3 regions of the Pseudomonas syringae pv. tagetis genome follow, and region 1 is predicted to be linked to each of the others. Evidence: riboswitches for the same ligand, from Rfam matches in the RefSeq annotation. Region 1 holds a riboswitch; each other region holds the start of a gene.
What was found. Region 1 has a riboswitch for cobalamin ahead of MME58_RS15370 (CbtB domain-containing protein). Riboswitches for the same ligand answer to the same signal wherever they lie in the genome.

Region 1 (4,936 bases):
TCCAGGCCTGAACAGATGGGCATGCCCGGCGCGGTACAGCGAGGATTGGCTGAACGTATCGTCGGCAAGCACGCGTCCAACCAGAATCAGTGCAGTGCGGCGGAAGCCTCTGGCCTGCACTTTTTCGTGAATATCCGCCAGTGTCCCCAGCACCCAGTCCTGATCCGGCCAACTGGCGCGGTGCACGACGGCAATCGGGCAATCGAGTCCATAATGGGGGGCAAGCTCTTCGACAATCCGTTGCAGGTTGTTCACGCCAAGATGAATCGCCATGGTCGCCCGGTGGCGGGCCAGACTGGCCAGCTCCTCGCCGTCGGGCATCGACGTCTTGTCGGCGTAGCGGGTCAGAATCACGCTTTGCGAAACATCCGGCAGGGTCAGCTCGACCCCCAGCAAGGCGGCACAGGCAGCGGTCGCAGTCACGCCGGGAATGATTTCGAATGGAATGTCCAGTTCGCGCAGATGGCGGATTTGTTCGCCGATGGCGCCATACAGGCTCGGGTCGCCGGAGTGCACGCGAGCAACGTCCTGGCCCTGCGCATGCGCAGCCTTGATCAGCTCAATGATCTGTTCAAGATGCATTTCTGCACTGTTGGCCACCTGCACGGCCTGATTGCCCTCCAGCACGGCCAGCGGCACGAGCGAGCCTGCGTAGATAATGATCGGGCAGGTACGAATCAGGCGTTGCCCCTTGACGGTGATCAGCTCGGGATCGCCAGGGCCTGCGCCGATGAAGTAGACAGTCAATGTGTTCTCCGGGGTAAATGAACGCGGAACGATTATCCGCCGTGGGCAGGGCTGATTGCCAAGGCAAATGTTGCGTGAGTGCTTTTCTGCCGCTCGATCAGCAACGTGGCGGTGCCGTCTCCCGACTGCGCAGCCAGCGCCAGTGCCGAACCCTCGGCCACACCATGACAGCCCGTCGTCCGAAAGACCTGCGCAGACCGATGGGTGAGATGCAGTTCCCACGCCACCAGTTGCGTGGCGTTGAAAAACACCAGCGGTACGCCCAGTTGCCTGGCCAATTCATGCAGGCCTGGTTCATTGCCTTTCAGATCGATAGATGCCAGCGCGGTGACGCTGGCAATGTTCAGGTCAATGGCTCGAAGACTGTGCTCGATCAGCTCGCGCAATGCTGCTGCCGAACAACCGCGTCGACAGCCCAACCCGGCGACCAGGGCTGCGCCGGGGTCAATCCGCAGTGAATCAGGCCTGGTGCAGGTCGGCATTGTTGCTGTGATCATCGTTTCTGCGGAACAACCAGGCACTGATCAGCCCCATCGCGACCCAGAACAGCGCGTTGGTAAGTAACGAGGCAAGCATGAACTGCGACTCCAGAGCCTCGGGGGCCAGGCTTTCATGGGCCAGCGGCTGTGGCGCGCCGATAACATGAGGCACCACCAGAATCGCCACACCCAGCGCTTTCAGCAGCCAGTTCTGACCGAATACCAGCAAGGCCAGCCCGGTGGCAGTGGACGCAGCGGTGCCGATCCACCACAGCTGGCGCTGGCTCAGCTCGGCGGCGGCTGTGCCTGGTAACTCAGGTGGCAGGCCGAGGGTGGGTGCCAGCACAAATACAGCGAAACCGGCCAGCCCCCACCATACGCCTTGCACGGTGCGACGCGGCGCGCGCAAGGTGTACAGCCCGGCGAGCATCAGGGCAAAGCCCACCGCGACCACCAGATTGCCGCCCGTAGTGGAAAGCACACGTTGCCAGCCGTTTTCAGGTTCCCAGGCCGCTTCTTCATGCGCGTGACTGTGCTCGGCGGTCGCGCCTTCGGCATGCTCATGCACCTGTTCGGCAAACGCGTTTTCGTAAGTTTCGGCCTGCTGGATCAGCGGCACCACCCACAGGCTTTGCAGCAGAGTCAGCAACAGGGCCGCAAGCAGGCCTGTGAACCCGGCAGTTTGTGCGATTCGCTTGAACATTGTGTAACCCTTAATGGCAAGGAAAGGCAGCGCTGTGACGGGTGTCATGTGCCGCATTGTGCACGGCAGCGATGTGCGAAAATCCGGCGAAGTAGACCAGGCAGGCACCCAGCAATGTGGCGCTGATGGCGGCTGTCAGGCGTTGAGTGCGCGTGGAACTGGTCGTGGCGGGGTGGCTGCTGATGGTCGACATGGCGATCCCTCTTGGTGATTGGCAAGTGGGCCACGCGCAAAGGAACCTGCCGACAGATGCCGAAGGTTTCAACTGCGCCCGCCCACCGCGGGTTTGTCATTGCAACAATGTCGGGCCGGTCTCCGGGCTCGCGAGGGGACTGAACGTCAGTATGTTCAAGCCCTGCAAGGTCACCTTCCCATGCCGCGGCACAGTGGATCAGACCTTCTCTCGCTTACCGTTGCGGGGGCAGCACCGGACTTGCTCGGCAATAGGGCGAGCGCACCGGTTTCCCGTTTCACCCCGTGAGGGGCACCCGAAACAAGGCGTACAGGAGAGCATGCGCGGCGGGGGATCGTCAATCTGAACGATTGACCTGTCTGCGGTCACTGCGTAGCCTTGCCGGTTCGAGGTTCTCCCTGCGTAATGCGTTACAAATGGAGCTAAGACGGGAATGCGGTATACGCCGCAGCTGCCCCCGCAACTGTAAACGGTCAGGTTCATTGCACAGCCACTGCTGCGGCGGGAAGGCGCAATGAATGCGTGTCGACAGGTCTTTAATGATCTGCACGCCGCCGTGAGCCAGGAGACCTGCCTCGAACCGGACCCAGGGTCTGCGAATTCTCACTACAACCGGGCGGGGTGATCCGGTGGCGATCCGATCCGTGTGCCAGGCATGCGGTTCTCGTCCTGTTTGCCCGCCGCACTGCCAAAGGGCATCTGATGAAAACACTGGCCAAGCTTCCCGTCACCATCGTCACCGGCTTTCTCGGCTCGGGCAAGACTACCCTGCTGCGGCATATGCTCGACAACGCCGAGGGGCGGCGCATTGCGGTCATCGTCAATGAGTTCGGCGAATTGGGCATCGACGGCGAGATCCTTAAGCAGTGCACCATCGGTTGCACCGAAGAAGAAGCCAACGGCCGGGTTTACGAGCTGGCCAACGGCTGCCTGTGCTGCACGGTTCAGGAAGAGTTCTTTCCGGTCATGCGCGAACTGGTTGCCCGGCGTGGTGACCTGGACCACATCCTCATCGAAACCTCTGGGCTGGCATTGCCCAAGCCGTTGGTTCAAGCCTTCCAGTGGCCGGAAATTCGCAACGCCTGCACGGTTGATGCGGTGATCACTGTGGTCGACAGCCCGGCGGTACTGGCCGGTACGTTTGCTGCATTCCCGGATCAGGTCGATGCGCAACGTAAGCTCGACCCGAATCTGGATCACGAGTCGCCTCTGCACGAGTTGTTCGCCGATCAGTTGGCCAGCGCCGATCTGGTCATCCTCAACAAAGCCGACATGATCGATGCCGAAGGGCTGGCTGCGGTGCGTGCCGAAGTTGCCGAAGAACTGCCGCCCGCTGTCAAGGTGATCGAAGCCAGCAGCGGCCGTCTGCCGATCAGCGTGCTGCTGGGTGTCGGTGCCGAGTCCGAGCTGCACATCGACGGTCGCAAAACCCACCATGATCACCACAACGATGACGATCATGATGACCACGATCACGACGCGTTCGATTCAATTTCCCTGAAGCTGCCGCATGCGGATGAAAAAGTCCTGCTTGGTGCGCTGAATCAACTGGTCGTGCAGCATGGCATTCTGCGGGTGAAAGGCTTCGCGGCCATTCCCGGCAAGCCGATGCGCCTGCTGATTCAGGGCGTTGGTACGCGTTTCGACAAGCATTTCGACCGCGCCTGGCGTGCCGACGAAGAACGCGCCACGCATCTGGTGCTGATTGGCCAGGAACTGGACGCCGCGGCCCTGCAGGCGCAGCTCAACGCTGCGATTGTCGGCTGACCCATGCATTTACTGAGAACCCAGCCCGGCGGTTTCGTACCCGACGACAGCATTGCCGATCTGGGCCAGACCCCGGCCGAGCTGGTGATTCTCTGCAGCGGCGATTCCAGCCTGGCGCTGCTTGCCGAAGCTGCCCGGCAGCTCCCCAAAGACTACCCCAGCCTGCGTCTGGCCAATCCGATGCAGGTCCAGAATCACGCCTCGGTCGACCTGTACGTCGATGAAGTGTTGCGTCATGCCAGAGTCATTCTGATTTCCCTGCATGGCGGTATCGGATACTGGCGTTACGGCGTCGAGCGGCTGATGGAACTGGCGGCATGCGGTGTTCAGGTGATCCTGGTGCCGGGTGATGACCGCCCTGATCCCGAATTGAGCGACCTGAGCACCGTACCTGCCGTAGAGCGCGACCGGCTCTGGCAGTTTTTGCGTCAGGGCGGTTTGCAGAATGCGCTGCAACTGTACAACTGCATGGCCAGTCGCTGGCTGGACCGCGATTATTCCTGGGTCGAGCCCGCACCGTTGCCGCGCACGGCTATCTACCACCCCCGACGGGCAAGTGCACAGCTTGCCGACTGGCAGGCAGAGTGGATTGCCGAGCAGCCGGTGGTGGCGCTGCTGTTTTATCGCTCGCACCTGCAGGCGGCCAACACCGGTTTTATCGACGAGTTCTGCGTCCGCTTGCAGGCGCACGGCATCAACCCGTTGCCCATTGCCGTGGCCAGCCTCAAGGAACCCGGTTGCTTCACCCAGGTGGAGGACTGGCTGGACGAGGCCGGCACCGAGCTGATTCTCAACACGACCGGCTTTGCCCAGTCGAGTCCGGAAGCGCCGCATCTGCGTCCGTTTCGACGCAATGTGCCGGTGATCCAGGCCATTTGCGCGCAGGACAACGAGCCTGCCTGGCAAGCCAGCGAACAGGGCCTTGGTGCCCGCGATCTGGCGATGCACATTGCCTTGCCCGAGCTTGACGGGCGGATCATCAGTCGGCCGATCAGTTTCAAGGACCTGGCCTGGCGCAGTGAGCGCAGCCAGTCGGACGTGGTCTGC
Region 2 (4,936 bases), 790 kb from region 1:
CCTCCGGCAGCTCGCGATCATGGATCGGCGAAAAGAAACTCAGTTCCGCGCCCATGTTTCGCAGCAGGTCCAGGCTTGCGCCATACATAAAGGCAAAGGCTTCGTCGCGGGCGATAGCAATACGCACACCGGCGAGCAGCGGCTCGACCTGAACCGGATCGGGCGCAGTAAAGGTCACGGCGGGCGGCAAGGCCACTTCGCAGGTGCTGGCCAGCGCCGCGGCGGCCATGTCCAGACGCACGTCCAGATCGTTGAGTTCACTGGCCTGAACCAGCCCCAGATGGCGACTGGGCAATTCGAAACCGACCTCCCGGGACAGTGCGCCGTACCAGCGCAGGCCTTCGGTCAGGCTGTTCTCCAGTAACTGCGCATGGCGTACCGTGCCGACGCGGTTGGCCAGCACGCCGGCAAACGGCAGGTCCGGCTGATAACGCGCCAGGCCCAGCGCCAGCGCACCAAACGTCTGCGCCATGGCCGTGCCGTCGATCACCCCGAGGACCGGCACGCCGAAATGACGGGCCAGGTCGGCGCTGGACGGTGTGCCGTCGAACAGCCCCATAACGCCTTCGATCAGGATCAGGTCTGCTTCATCCGCAGCCTCCCACAACAGGCGACGGCTTTCGTCGGCACCCACCATCCACATGTCCAGCTGGTAGACAGGCGAACCGCTGGCCCGCTCGAGAATCATCGGGTCGAGAAAGTCAGGGCCGCACTTGAATACTCTGACCTTGCGCCCCTGGTTGCGATGCAAACGTGCCAGCGCAGCCGTGACGGTGGTCTTGCCTTGTCCGGACGCTGGCGCGGCGATCAAAACTGCAGGGCAATCACGCGGAGCTCTCATAACGCGGTTCTCAATAAGGAATGGCTCACAGCTCGATACCTTTCTGCGCCCGGATGCCGGCCTGGAACGCATGCTTGACCACGCCGATGTCGGAAACCGTATCAGCCAGGTCAATCAATTCGGGCTTGGCACCGCGGCCAGTAACCAGCACATGCTGCATCGGCGGGCGAGCCTGCAGATCGCTCAACACCTGTTCAAGGTCGAGGTAGCCATGCTTGAGGGCGATGTTCAGTTCATCGAGCACCACCAGGCCGATACGCGGATCGCGGAGCATCTCCCGAGACACCGCCCAGGCGGCTTCGGCGGCGGCGATGTCACGCTGGCGATCCTGGGTTTCCCAGGTGAAGCCCTCGCCCATCACGTGATAGCGCACCTGCTCGGGGAAACGCCGGAAGAACAGCTCTTCGCCCGTGCTGTTGCGACCTTTGATGAACTGCACCACGCCGCACTGCATATCATGGCCCATGGCCCGGGCGAGCATGCCGAATGCCGAGCTGCTCTTGCCTTTGCCGTTGCCGGTCAATACCAGCAGCAGGCCGCACTCGTTGGGCGAGCTGGCAATACGCTCATCCATCACGGCTTTCTTGCGCTGCATGCGCGCCAGATGGCGTTCGTCGCGTTCGGGGGATTCGTTCATCTGGGTTCTCCGCTCGGGGCAGGCGACAACAGACGGAAGGACAGCACTGAACAGCACGGCAACGCCCTGCACAGAACATCACCCTCCGTGATGCCATTGAGTGGTTCAGGCCGGTCTCCGGGCTCATGAGCGGGTCACCCCCGGCTGCGCGCCTTCCCATGTCGAAACACAGTGGCGTCAGGCACAGCCTTGGCTCATTTACCGTTGCGGGGGCAGCGCCGGGATCGGATCTGGGGATCCACACCGGCTTCCCTGTTTCACCCTGCCAATCAAGGATTGCAGAGCACCTGAAACAAACCGCGAAGGGTAGAGGGTTGGGCTGGGAGCGTCAATCGACACCGTCGCTCTGGAACGTGATTGAACCTAGATGGTTGGCAGTGCCTCTATCAATTACTGGACCACGCCCTTGTTTATGGAGATTCACCATGTTCAAACTCAGACCCCACTACGCAGTGTTGCTTCTGGTTGCCGGCGGCCTCGCTGCCTGCGGCGAGTCTTCGACCCTGCAAGTCTCGGATGGAACAGGCCCCTCGCCCAAGTTGCCGGAGCCCAACAAGACGCTGATCCCGACCGTCAACATTGCCCCCGCCATAGGCTGGGAAAAAGGTGCCCGGCCGGTCGCCGCGCCGGGCACACAGGTGGCCGCGTTCGCTGAAAATCTGGACCACCCACGCTGGCTCTATGTACTGCCCAATGGTGATGTGCTGGTGGCAGAAACCAATTCCCCGGCCAAACCGGATGACTCCAAGGGGATTCGCGGCTGGGTGATGGAAAAGGTCATGGGCCGAGCCGGTGCCGGCGTGCCAAGCGCCAACCGGATTACCTTGCTGCGCGATCTGGACAAGGACGGCGTTGCAGAAACCCGTACCGTTTTCCTGCAAAACCTCAATTCGCCGTTCGGCATGACGCTGGTGGGCAACAAGCTCTATGTGGCCGACACCGATCGCCTGATCAGCTTCCCGTACGAAACAGGCCAGACCTCGATCAGCGCGCAGCCGACCAAAGTGGTCGACCTGCCGGGCGGCACGCTCAATCATCACTGGACCAAGAACGTCATCGCCAGCAAGGACGGCAGCAAGCTGTACGTCACCGTGGGCTCGAACAGCAACGTGGCTGAGAACGGCATGGACAAGGAAGAAGGTCGCGCGGCGATCTGGGAAGTGGACGCCGCCACCGGCAACCACCGTATCTTCGCCTCCGGACTGCGCAATCCCAACGGCATGGACTGGGAGCCCAAAACCGGCAAGCTATGGACGGCGGTCAACGAGCGTGACGAAATCGGCAGCGATCTGGTGCCGGACTACGTGACCTCGGTACAGGACGGCGCCTTCTACGGCTGGCCTTACAGCTACTATGGCCAACACGTCGACGAACGCGTCAAGCCGCAGAATCCGGCACTGGTCGCCAAAGCCATCGCGCCGGATTATGCAGTCGGTCCGCACACGGCTTCGCTGGGCCTGGTGTTCGCCGACGGCAAAACCCTGGCCGCACCATTCAATGAAGGCCTGTTCATCGGTCAGCACGGCTCATGGAACCGCAAACCGCACAGCGGCTATAAAGTGGTATTTGTGCCATTTAGTGGCGGCAAGCCCAACGGCGCACCCGTCGACGTGCTGACCGGCTTTCTCAACAAGGACGAAAAAGCCATGGGCCGCCCGGTTGGCGTGGTCAATGACCAGCGTGGCGGGTTGCTGGTGGCGGATGATGTGGGCAACAAGATATGGCGCGTGACGTCAGCCAAGGCTGCGCAGTAACGCCGAGTGCAGGGGTGCGACGCGGAGCGTCTTACGACGGTTGAGATTATCGTTCCCTACGCTCCAACGTGGGAATGCAGTTCTCAACGCTCTGCATCGCACGATAGTTGAGATTATCGTTCCCTACGCTCCAACGTGGGAATGCAGTTCTCGACGCTCTGCATCGCACGCTAGTTGAGATTATCGTTCCCTACGCTCCAGCGTGGGAATGCAGTTCTCGACGCTCTGCGTCGCAAGCGGACGCAGAGCATCCTGAACCGCATGGCGACGCGGGGCGTCGCACGATATGTTTTGGCGGCAGGTTCCAGGCAGATTGCGAGCAGGCGAAGCGCTACGGCCGAATCTGCGCCAGATTGGCTGGCTGAATGACGCGCTTGGCGTTGAGGTAGGCTTTCTGCCAGTAGGGCTTGTCTAGGCTATCGAGCTTGACCGTGCCGCCGCTGGCCGGGGCATGCACGAAGCGGCCTTCGCCGACGTAGATCCCCGCATGGGAAACCTGCGAACCGCCCGATGTGGCGAAAAACACCAGATCCCCCGACTGCAATTGCTCGCGCCGAATATTCGGTGCGCCCATCACGATCATCTCGCGCGTGGAGCGCGGCAGAGAGATACCCGCCGCATCACGATAGACATAACCTATAAGGCCGCTGCAATCAAAACCGGAGTCTGGCGTGTTGCCGCCCCAGCGATAAGGCGTGCCGACCAGCCCCAGCGCGCGAAACAGCACGTCTTCGGCGGCTGGAGAAAGAATCTGGGGAGGAGCAGTAACCACCGGACGCTGAACGATCCGGGGTGCTTTGGGCGGTGGCGGCGCGCTGGCACAGGCCCCCAGCAACGCAGCAACAGAGATGACTATCAGGCGCAACGCAATCGACATAACCACAACAACCTATCCGGATGCGGCTTACGCTGCCGAGAAGCTCAAAAACGCAGAAAGACCCGAAGGCCTTGTTCTGCGCGTTCTATTTTATTTACGCCGCTTTGGCGCGGTCTTGACTGTAGTCGAAGTCATCGCCGTTGTCTGCGTGGCCTCAGGCGTCGACTTTACAGCGACAGTGCCTGGCGCCATTGCCAGAGGCCGCTTGGCCTCGATGAATGTCTTGCTCCAGTAGGCGTCATCAAGGCTGTCGATGCGCACACCGCCGCTGCGGCGGCTGCTGGAGTGGATGAATTGCTGATTACCGGCATAGATCGCTGCATGGCTGACACGACCGCGGCCGCGGGTGCTGAAGAACAGCACGTCACCAGGTTGAAGGTTCTTGCGCGAGACCAGCGGTGCATCGACGTTGATCATTTCACGCGTGGAACGCGGCAGGCTCATGCCAGCCTCTTCGCGAAACAGGTAACCGATAAAGCCGCTGCAATCGAACCCCGAAGAAGTCGACGTGCCACCGAACTTGTAGCGGGTACCGATCAGGGATTTGCCACGTTCCAGGATACTGTCGGCCAGAACCGGCAGTTGGTAAGACTTGTTGTCGGAGAACTGGGCCAACTCGTCTTCGGTGGCAATCTCGTCCTGCAAGGCTGCTGCGTCGGCACGACGGGCTGCGGACTGGGCATTCACAGCGTTGGCGCTCTGATAACGCGGAACGGGCTGGGCCTGTTTATGCTGTGCGACCGGCATATTGGCCGAGCAACCGAAGAGGAATGTAACGAGTGCGAGAGGCACGAGGGGTGCGAAGCGAACAACCTGCATGGGCACAA
Region 3 (4,936 bases), 120 kb from region 1:
GTCGAAGGGGTCGGTCAACCAGTGCGCCACGACGCCGAAGGTGCTCAACAGGCGTTCCGGGGTCAGCACCTCGACCGGTGCACCCAGCGCGACCAGGCGGCCTTTTTCCATGACCGCCACGCGGTCGCAATCCAGCGCCTGATTCAGGTCGTGCAGGGCAATCACGGTGGTAACCGGCAAGGCCCTGACCAGACCGAGGATGGTCAGTTGATGCTGGATGTCCAGGTGATTGGTCGGTTCGTCCAGCAGAAGGATCTTCGGCCTTTGCGCTAGTGCCCTGGCAATATGCACACGCTGCCGCTCACCTCCTGACAGGGTGTGCCAGGCGCGTTTTTGCAGGTGCAGCATGTCCACATCCTGCAAGGCCTGGCTAACGATGGCGTCATCGTTCGTGCTCCACGGCTCGAGTGCCGACAGCCAGGGCGTGCGACCCAGTTCGACGGCATCCCGTACAGTCACGGCGTCGCTGGTTTCTGCCTGTTGTTCGACCACTGCCAGCAGGCGGGCCACGTCTCTGCGGCTCATTGACTCGAGTGGCTGCCCGCCCAGCCTGACGCTGCCGCTGACCGGCTTCTGAATACCGGCCAACAGTTTCAGCAGGGTGGATTTGCCCGACCCGTTAGGGCCGACCACGGCCAGCGTTTCGCCCGCTGCAATGCTCAGGTCGACCTCGCGCAGCAGCGCAGTACCGCGTACCGAATAACCCAGACCCGAGCAACCGAGCACCGCTGCGTTGACCTGCTGAGGAAACGCGTTCATCGAGTGCTATTGCCCCGGATAAGTATCAAAGCGAAGACCGGTGCGCCGATCAGGGCGGTAATGACGCCAATCGGCAGCGCCTGCCCCTTGATCAGCGTGCGCGAGAGGATGTCGGCAGCGATCAGAAACAATGCGCCGCTCAATGCGCTCAGCGGTACCAGCCGTGCATGCCGGACACCGACCAGCATACGTACGGCGTGCGGGATCACCAGCCCGACGAAGCCGATGGAACCGACAATCGATACCATCACCGCCGTGACCAGCGCGGCGGTGGCGATCAGTATGATCTGCACGCGCCGCACCGCAATCCCCAGCGACGCTGCCGAGTCGCTGCCGAATGTGAAAGCGTCCAGCGCTCGTCTGTACCACAGGCACACCAGCAGCCCGACCAGCACCGTCGGCACCGCCAGCCAGACAGAGTGCCAGCGCACTCCGCTGAGGTTGCCCAGCAACCAGAACATGATGCCGCGTGCCTGCTCCGAGCTTGCGGATTTGGTGATCAGAAACGATGTCAGGGCATTGAACAGTTGCGAACCGGCAATCCCGGCCAGAATGATCTGCCCGGCTGCCGTGGTGCCGCGTGACGAATGTGCCAGCAGGGCGACCAGCGAAAACGCGGCAACGGCCCCGGCAAAGGCACCTGCCGACATCGAAATCGCGCCTGCACCAAAGCCCAGAATGGCAACCAGTACCGCACCGGTCGACGCCCCTGCGGAAATCCCCAACAGATACGGGTCTGCCAGCGGATTGCGCAACAAGGATTGCAGCACCACGCCGCAGATCGCCAGCCCGGCCCCGCAGGCTGCCGCGACAATGGCGCGGGTCAGCCGGTAGTTCCAGACAATGCCCTCATCGATAGGGTCGAGCACGTAGCTGGCTGCCCAGAGTTTGTTGGCCAGCACCTGAAAAACCACCGGCAGGCTGATCGAGGTTTCGCCAATCGCCGCACCGATCATGATCGCCAGTACCAGCACTGCCGAGACCCAGAGCACATGGCCCAACGCTACTGGTAATCTCATTGTGCCGCGTTGAAACGGTTGGCGGCGTCAGCCAGTTCCTCGAACCCGGTGAACAGGCGCAGACCGGCCTGCATGCCCTCGGCGTCGATGATCACGATCCGCTCATGCTTGACTGCGTCCATGTTGCGCGTCACCGGATCGCTCTTGAGAAATTCGATTTTCTTCAGGTAGTCGTCGGCCGGGAAGCGGCGGCGGTCCATGCGCGCAATCACCAGAATGCTTGGGTTGGCCTTGGCAATGGTTTCCCAGCCCACGGTCGGCCATTCCTCGTCGGACTGGACGATATTGCGCATGCCCAGGCTGTTGAGCATGAAATCCGGGATGCCTTTGCGGCCTGCCACGAAAGGATCGCTGGCAAGGTCCGAACTGGAAAACCAGAACAGCGCCGAGACGTCGTTCGCCTTGTTCTGTCTGACGTTGGCGATGGCTGCGTTCAGGCGTGTCTTGAGGTCGGCAACCAGCGCATCACCGCGATCCTGTACGTCGAAAATCTGCGCCAGTTGCTCGATGCTTCTGTAGATGGTCTCGATACGGAACGGCTCGAGGCGTGTGCCATCGGCACCGACCAGATTGTCTTTGCCTTCACAATCGGACGGCAAAATGTAAGTGGGTATTTTCAGGTCATGGAACTGTTCGCGGGTGCCGACCACGCCCTGTTTGCCGACCATCCATTCCAGTTGCACGGTCACCAGTTCAGGCCGTTTGCCAATCACCGCTTCAAAGCTGGGGTCGTTGTCGGCCAGACGCTCTACCTTGTCGTTCTGCGCCTTGAAGCGTGGCAATACGTTGTTGAACCACAGCGAAGTGCCGACCAGGCGGTCACCCAGGCCCAGTTCGTAGAGCATTTCAGTGCCGGCCTGGCCAATCGTTACCGTCCTGGCCGGCGCGTGTGCGAATGTCAGGGTCGAACCACAGTTTTCGAGGGTCAGCGGATACCGAGTGGGGGCCGCGAGCGTCAGGGTGGGCAGCGTCAGGCAGGCGACGAGTGCGGCAAGGCGGGGCAGCGGCATGGAAGACGGTCTCCGTTGGGGCAGGTGCCAAGGCGCAATGCACATCAGGAAACACATCCCCGGCAGATAACCGGGCACGACAGTAAATGCCGACGCGTGCGGATGTCCTTCCCGGACACCCCGCCGGTTAGTTGGTTGAATCGGGTCGGCAGGTCTCCTGACTGGCATGTCATCGCCAGGCTCCGGCCTTCCCGGAGCGTGTCCAGTGGCAGTTATGGAGCAGGCTCGATGCCTACAGTTGCGGGGGCAGTTTCGTTTTGGCTTTGTGACGACAAAGCGTGCGAATTCCCTGTTAGTTCCTCTCGGAAACCGACGGGCGGCATGGTAAACGATAAGCGTTTTAGTGGCTAATCCTTTGCGCGCAGGCGCAGCAGACTGTTGATCAGATGCAGGCGCATCGCGGCTCGGGCGGCGTCGCGGTCCTGATGGACAATGGCGTCCAGAATGGTTTCCTGCTCGCGCTGCTGAATGCCGGGGTCATCCTCTGCGTGCAACGACACGATATTGCCAAATCCGCTGCGAGTACGAGGCAGGATGCTGCTGCCGAGCTGGCTCATGACATCGGTAAAGAAGCTGTTGGCGGTGCACAGCGATATCTGTCGGTGGAACTCGAAGTCGGCCTGCAGAGTGTCATGCCCCAGGCGTGCGCAGCGATTCAGTTCATCGAGGGCCTGGCGGATGGCATCGAGCTGCTCCGGTGTACGGCGTTGTGCAGCGAGCGCGGCTGATTCCGGCTCAATGCTCAGGCGCAGCTCGATGATCGATACCGCATCGCCGGGCGCTGCGACTGGCGGTTCAGTCTGCTGGAAATCCCTTGGCTGCGATGCGTCGACCACGAAGGTGCCGATACCATGACGGGTTTCGACCAGCCCTTCGGCTTGCAGGCGTGACATCGCCTCCCGAACCACGGTGCGGCTGACCCCTGTTTCGCGGATGATCACCTGTTCGGTGGGGAGTTTTTCACCGCTCTGAATCTCGCCTTCGCGAATCCTGCGTGAAAACTCGGCGACCAGTTGCTGGGTCAGGCTGGAGCGACGGCCTTTTGATGTGGAAGGTTGTTCCATGGCGGGTGAGCGGGTCCATGTCGGGTGGCTGAGTATAACCGCACTGAGGGCGTGTTTTGTGGGGGGATCGCAGCCTATACTCGCGTATCGGACAGAACTGAGGCTGCAATGTCGGACAACGCACTTTCCTCGCAAAAGAACCATCGACGCCTGGCGGAAACCCTGGTCGACCGATTCGCCCAGCGCATGCGTGATGGTGTGCTGGTGCGCGGCGAGAAACTGCCTTCCGAGATCCACATCATGGAAGCCGAGGGTGTCAGCCGCACGGTGGTGCGCGACGCGCTGTCGCGAATGCAGGCCGCCGGGCTGGTGGAGACCCGGCATGGCGTGGGCACCTTTGTTCTTGACATGCCACCGCCTGAAGGTTTTTCAGTAGGCCCTGCGACCATTGCCACAGTGTCCGATGTGCTGAACTTGCTGGAGTTTCGTTTGAGCCTTGAAGTCGAGGCGGCAGGCCTGGCAGCGCAGCGACGCAGTCCCGAAGCGTTGCTGGAGCTCAAGCGAGCGTTCGATGCATTGCTCGACGGGCCGCAAAAATCCGGGACCACCATCAATGCCGATTTTCAATTTCACCTCAAGATCGCCAAGGCGTCGGGCAATGCGTACCTGATCGATATCATGAAACACCTGGGCACCAAGCTGATCCCGCGCACACGGATGAATTCGGCCTATACCGGGCAGAGCGACCGCAACGCCTACCTGGCCGGAATCAACGCCGAACACCGGCAAATCTATAACGCCATCGCCGAGGGCAACGTCGACGCCGCGCGCTCGGCGATGTACCTGCACCTCAACGGCAGCCGCATGCGCCTGCGCCGCACTCAGGCACTGTACAGCGACTGAGCGATTCGAGACCGGACGCGGGGTTTCTGCCAGACACCTGTCGTTCCTCACGCTCCCGCGTGGGGATGCCCTGGGTGACGCTCCGCGTCACAATTCTGCGCCACGCCACATGCTCGAAAGAGGACGCAGAGCGTCCAGAACTGCATGCGACGCGGAGCGTCGGCACGATAATCCAAAGCCAGACACGGCATGCGACGCGGAGCGTCGCACGATGGTGAGATTATCGTTCCTCACGCTCCAG

Region 2: linked by a shared signal. The riboswitch ahead of cobO (cob(I)yrinic acid a,c-diamide adenosyltransferase) and the one ahead of MME58_RS15370 (CbtB domain-containing protein) in region 1 are both predicted to bind cobalamin.
Region 3: linked by a shared signal. The riboswitch ahead of MME58_RS15855 (ABC transporter substrate-binding protein) and the one ahead of MME58_RS15370 (CbtB domain-containing protein) in region 1 are both predicted to bind cobalamin.

The regions. Positions count from the first base shown of each region.
Region 1 covers NZ_CP092923.1:3,462,988-3,467,923, reverse strand. Annotated here, with positions in the region: gene cobM (precorrin-4 C(11)-methyltransferase) at 1-747, opposite strand, end outside; gene MME58_RS15380 (cobalamin biosynthesis protein) at 780-1,229, opposite strand; gene MME58_RS15375 (CbtA family protein) at 1,207-1,929, opposite strand; gene MME58_RS15370 (CbtB domain-containing protein) at 1,940-2,122, opposite strand; cobalamin riboswitch at 2,219-2,436, opposite strand; cobalamin riboswitch at 2,495-2,714, shown strand; gene cobW (cobalamin biosynthesis protein CobW) at 2,825-3,889, shown strand; gene cobN (cobaltochelatase subunit CobN) at 3,893-4,936, shown strand, end outside.
Region 2 covers NZ_CP092923.1:4,256,962-4,261,897, forward strand. Annotated here, with positions in the region: gene MME58_RS18925 (cobyrinic acid a,c-diamide synthase CobB) at 1-841, opposite strand, end outside; gene cobO (cob(I)yrinic acid a,c-diamide adenosyltransferase) at 867-1,478, opposite strand; cobalamin riboswitch at 1,570-1,784, opposite strand; gene MME58_RS18935 (PQQ-dependent sugar dehydrogenase) at 1,904-3,232, shown strand; gene MME58_RS18940 (C40 family peptidase) at 3,564-4,109, opposite strand; gene MME58_RS18945 (C40 family peptidase) at 4,200-4,928, opposite strand.
Region 3 covers NZ_CP092923.1:3,585,310-3,590,245, reverse strand. Annotated here, with positions in the region: gene MME58_RS15865 (ABC transporter ATP-binding protein) at 1-759, opposite strand, end outside; gene MME58_RS15860 (FecCD family ABC transporter permease) at 756-1,778, opposite strand; gene MME58_RS15855 (ABC transporter substrate-binding protein) at 1,775-2,788, opposite strand; cobalamin riboswitch at 2,919-3,117, opposite strand; gene MME58_RS15850 (FadR/GntR family transcriptional regulator) at 3,136-3,852, opposite strand; gene MME58_RS15845 (FadR/GntR family transcriptional regulator) at 3,961-4,695, shown strand.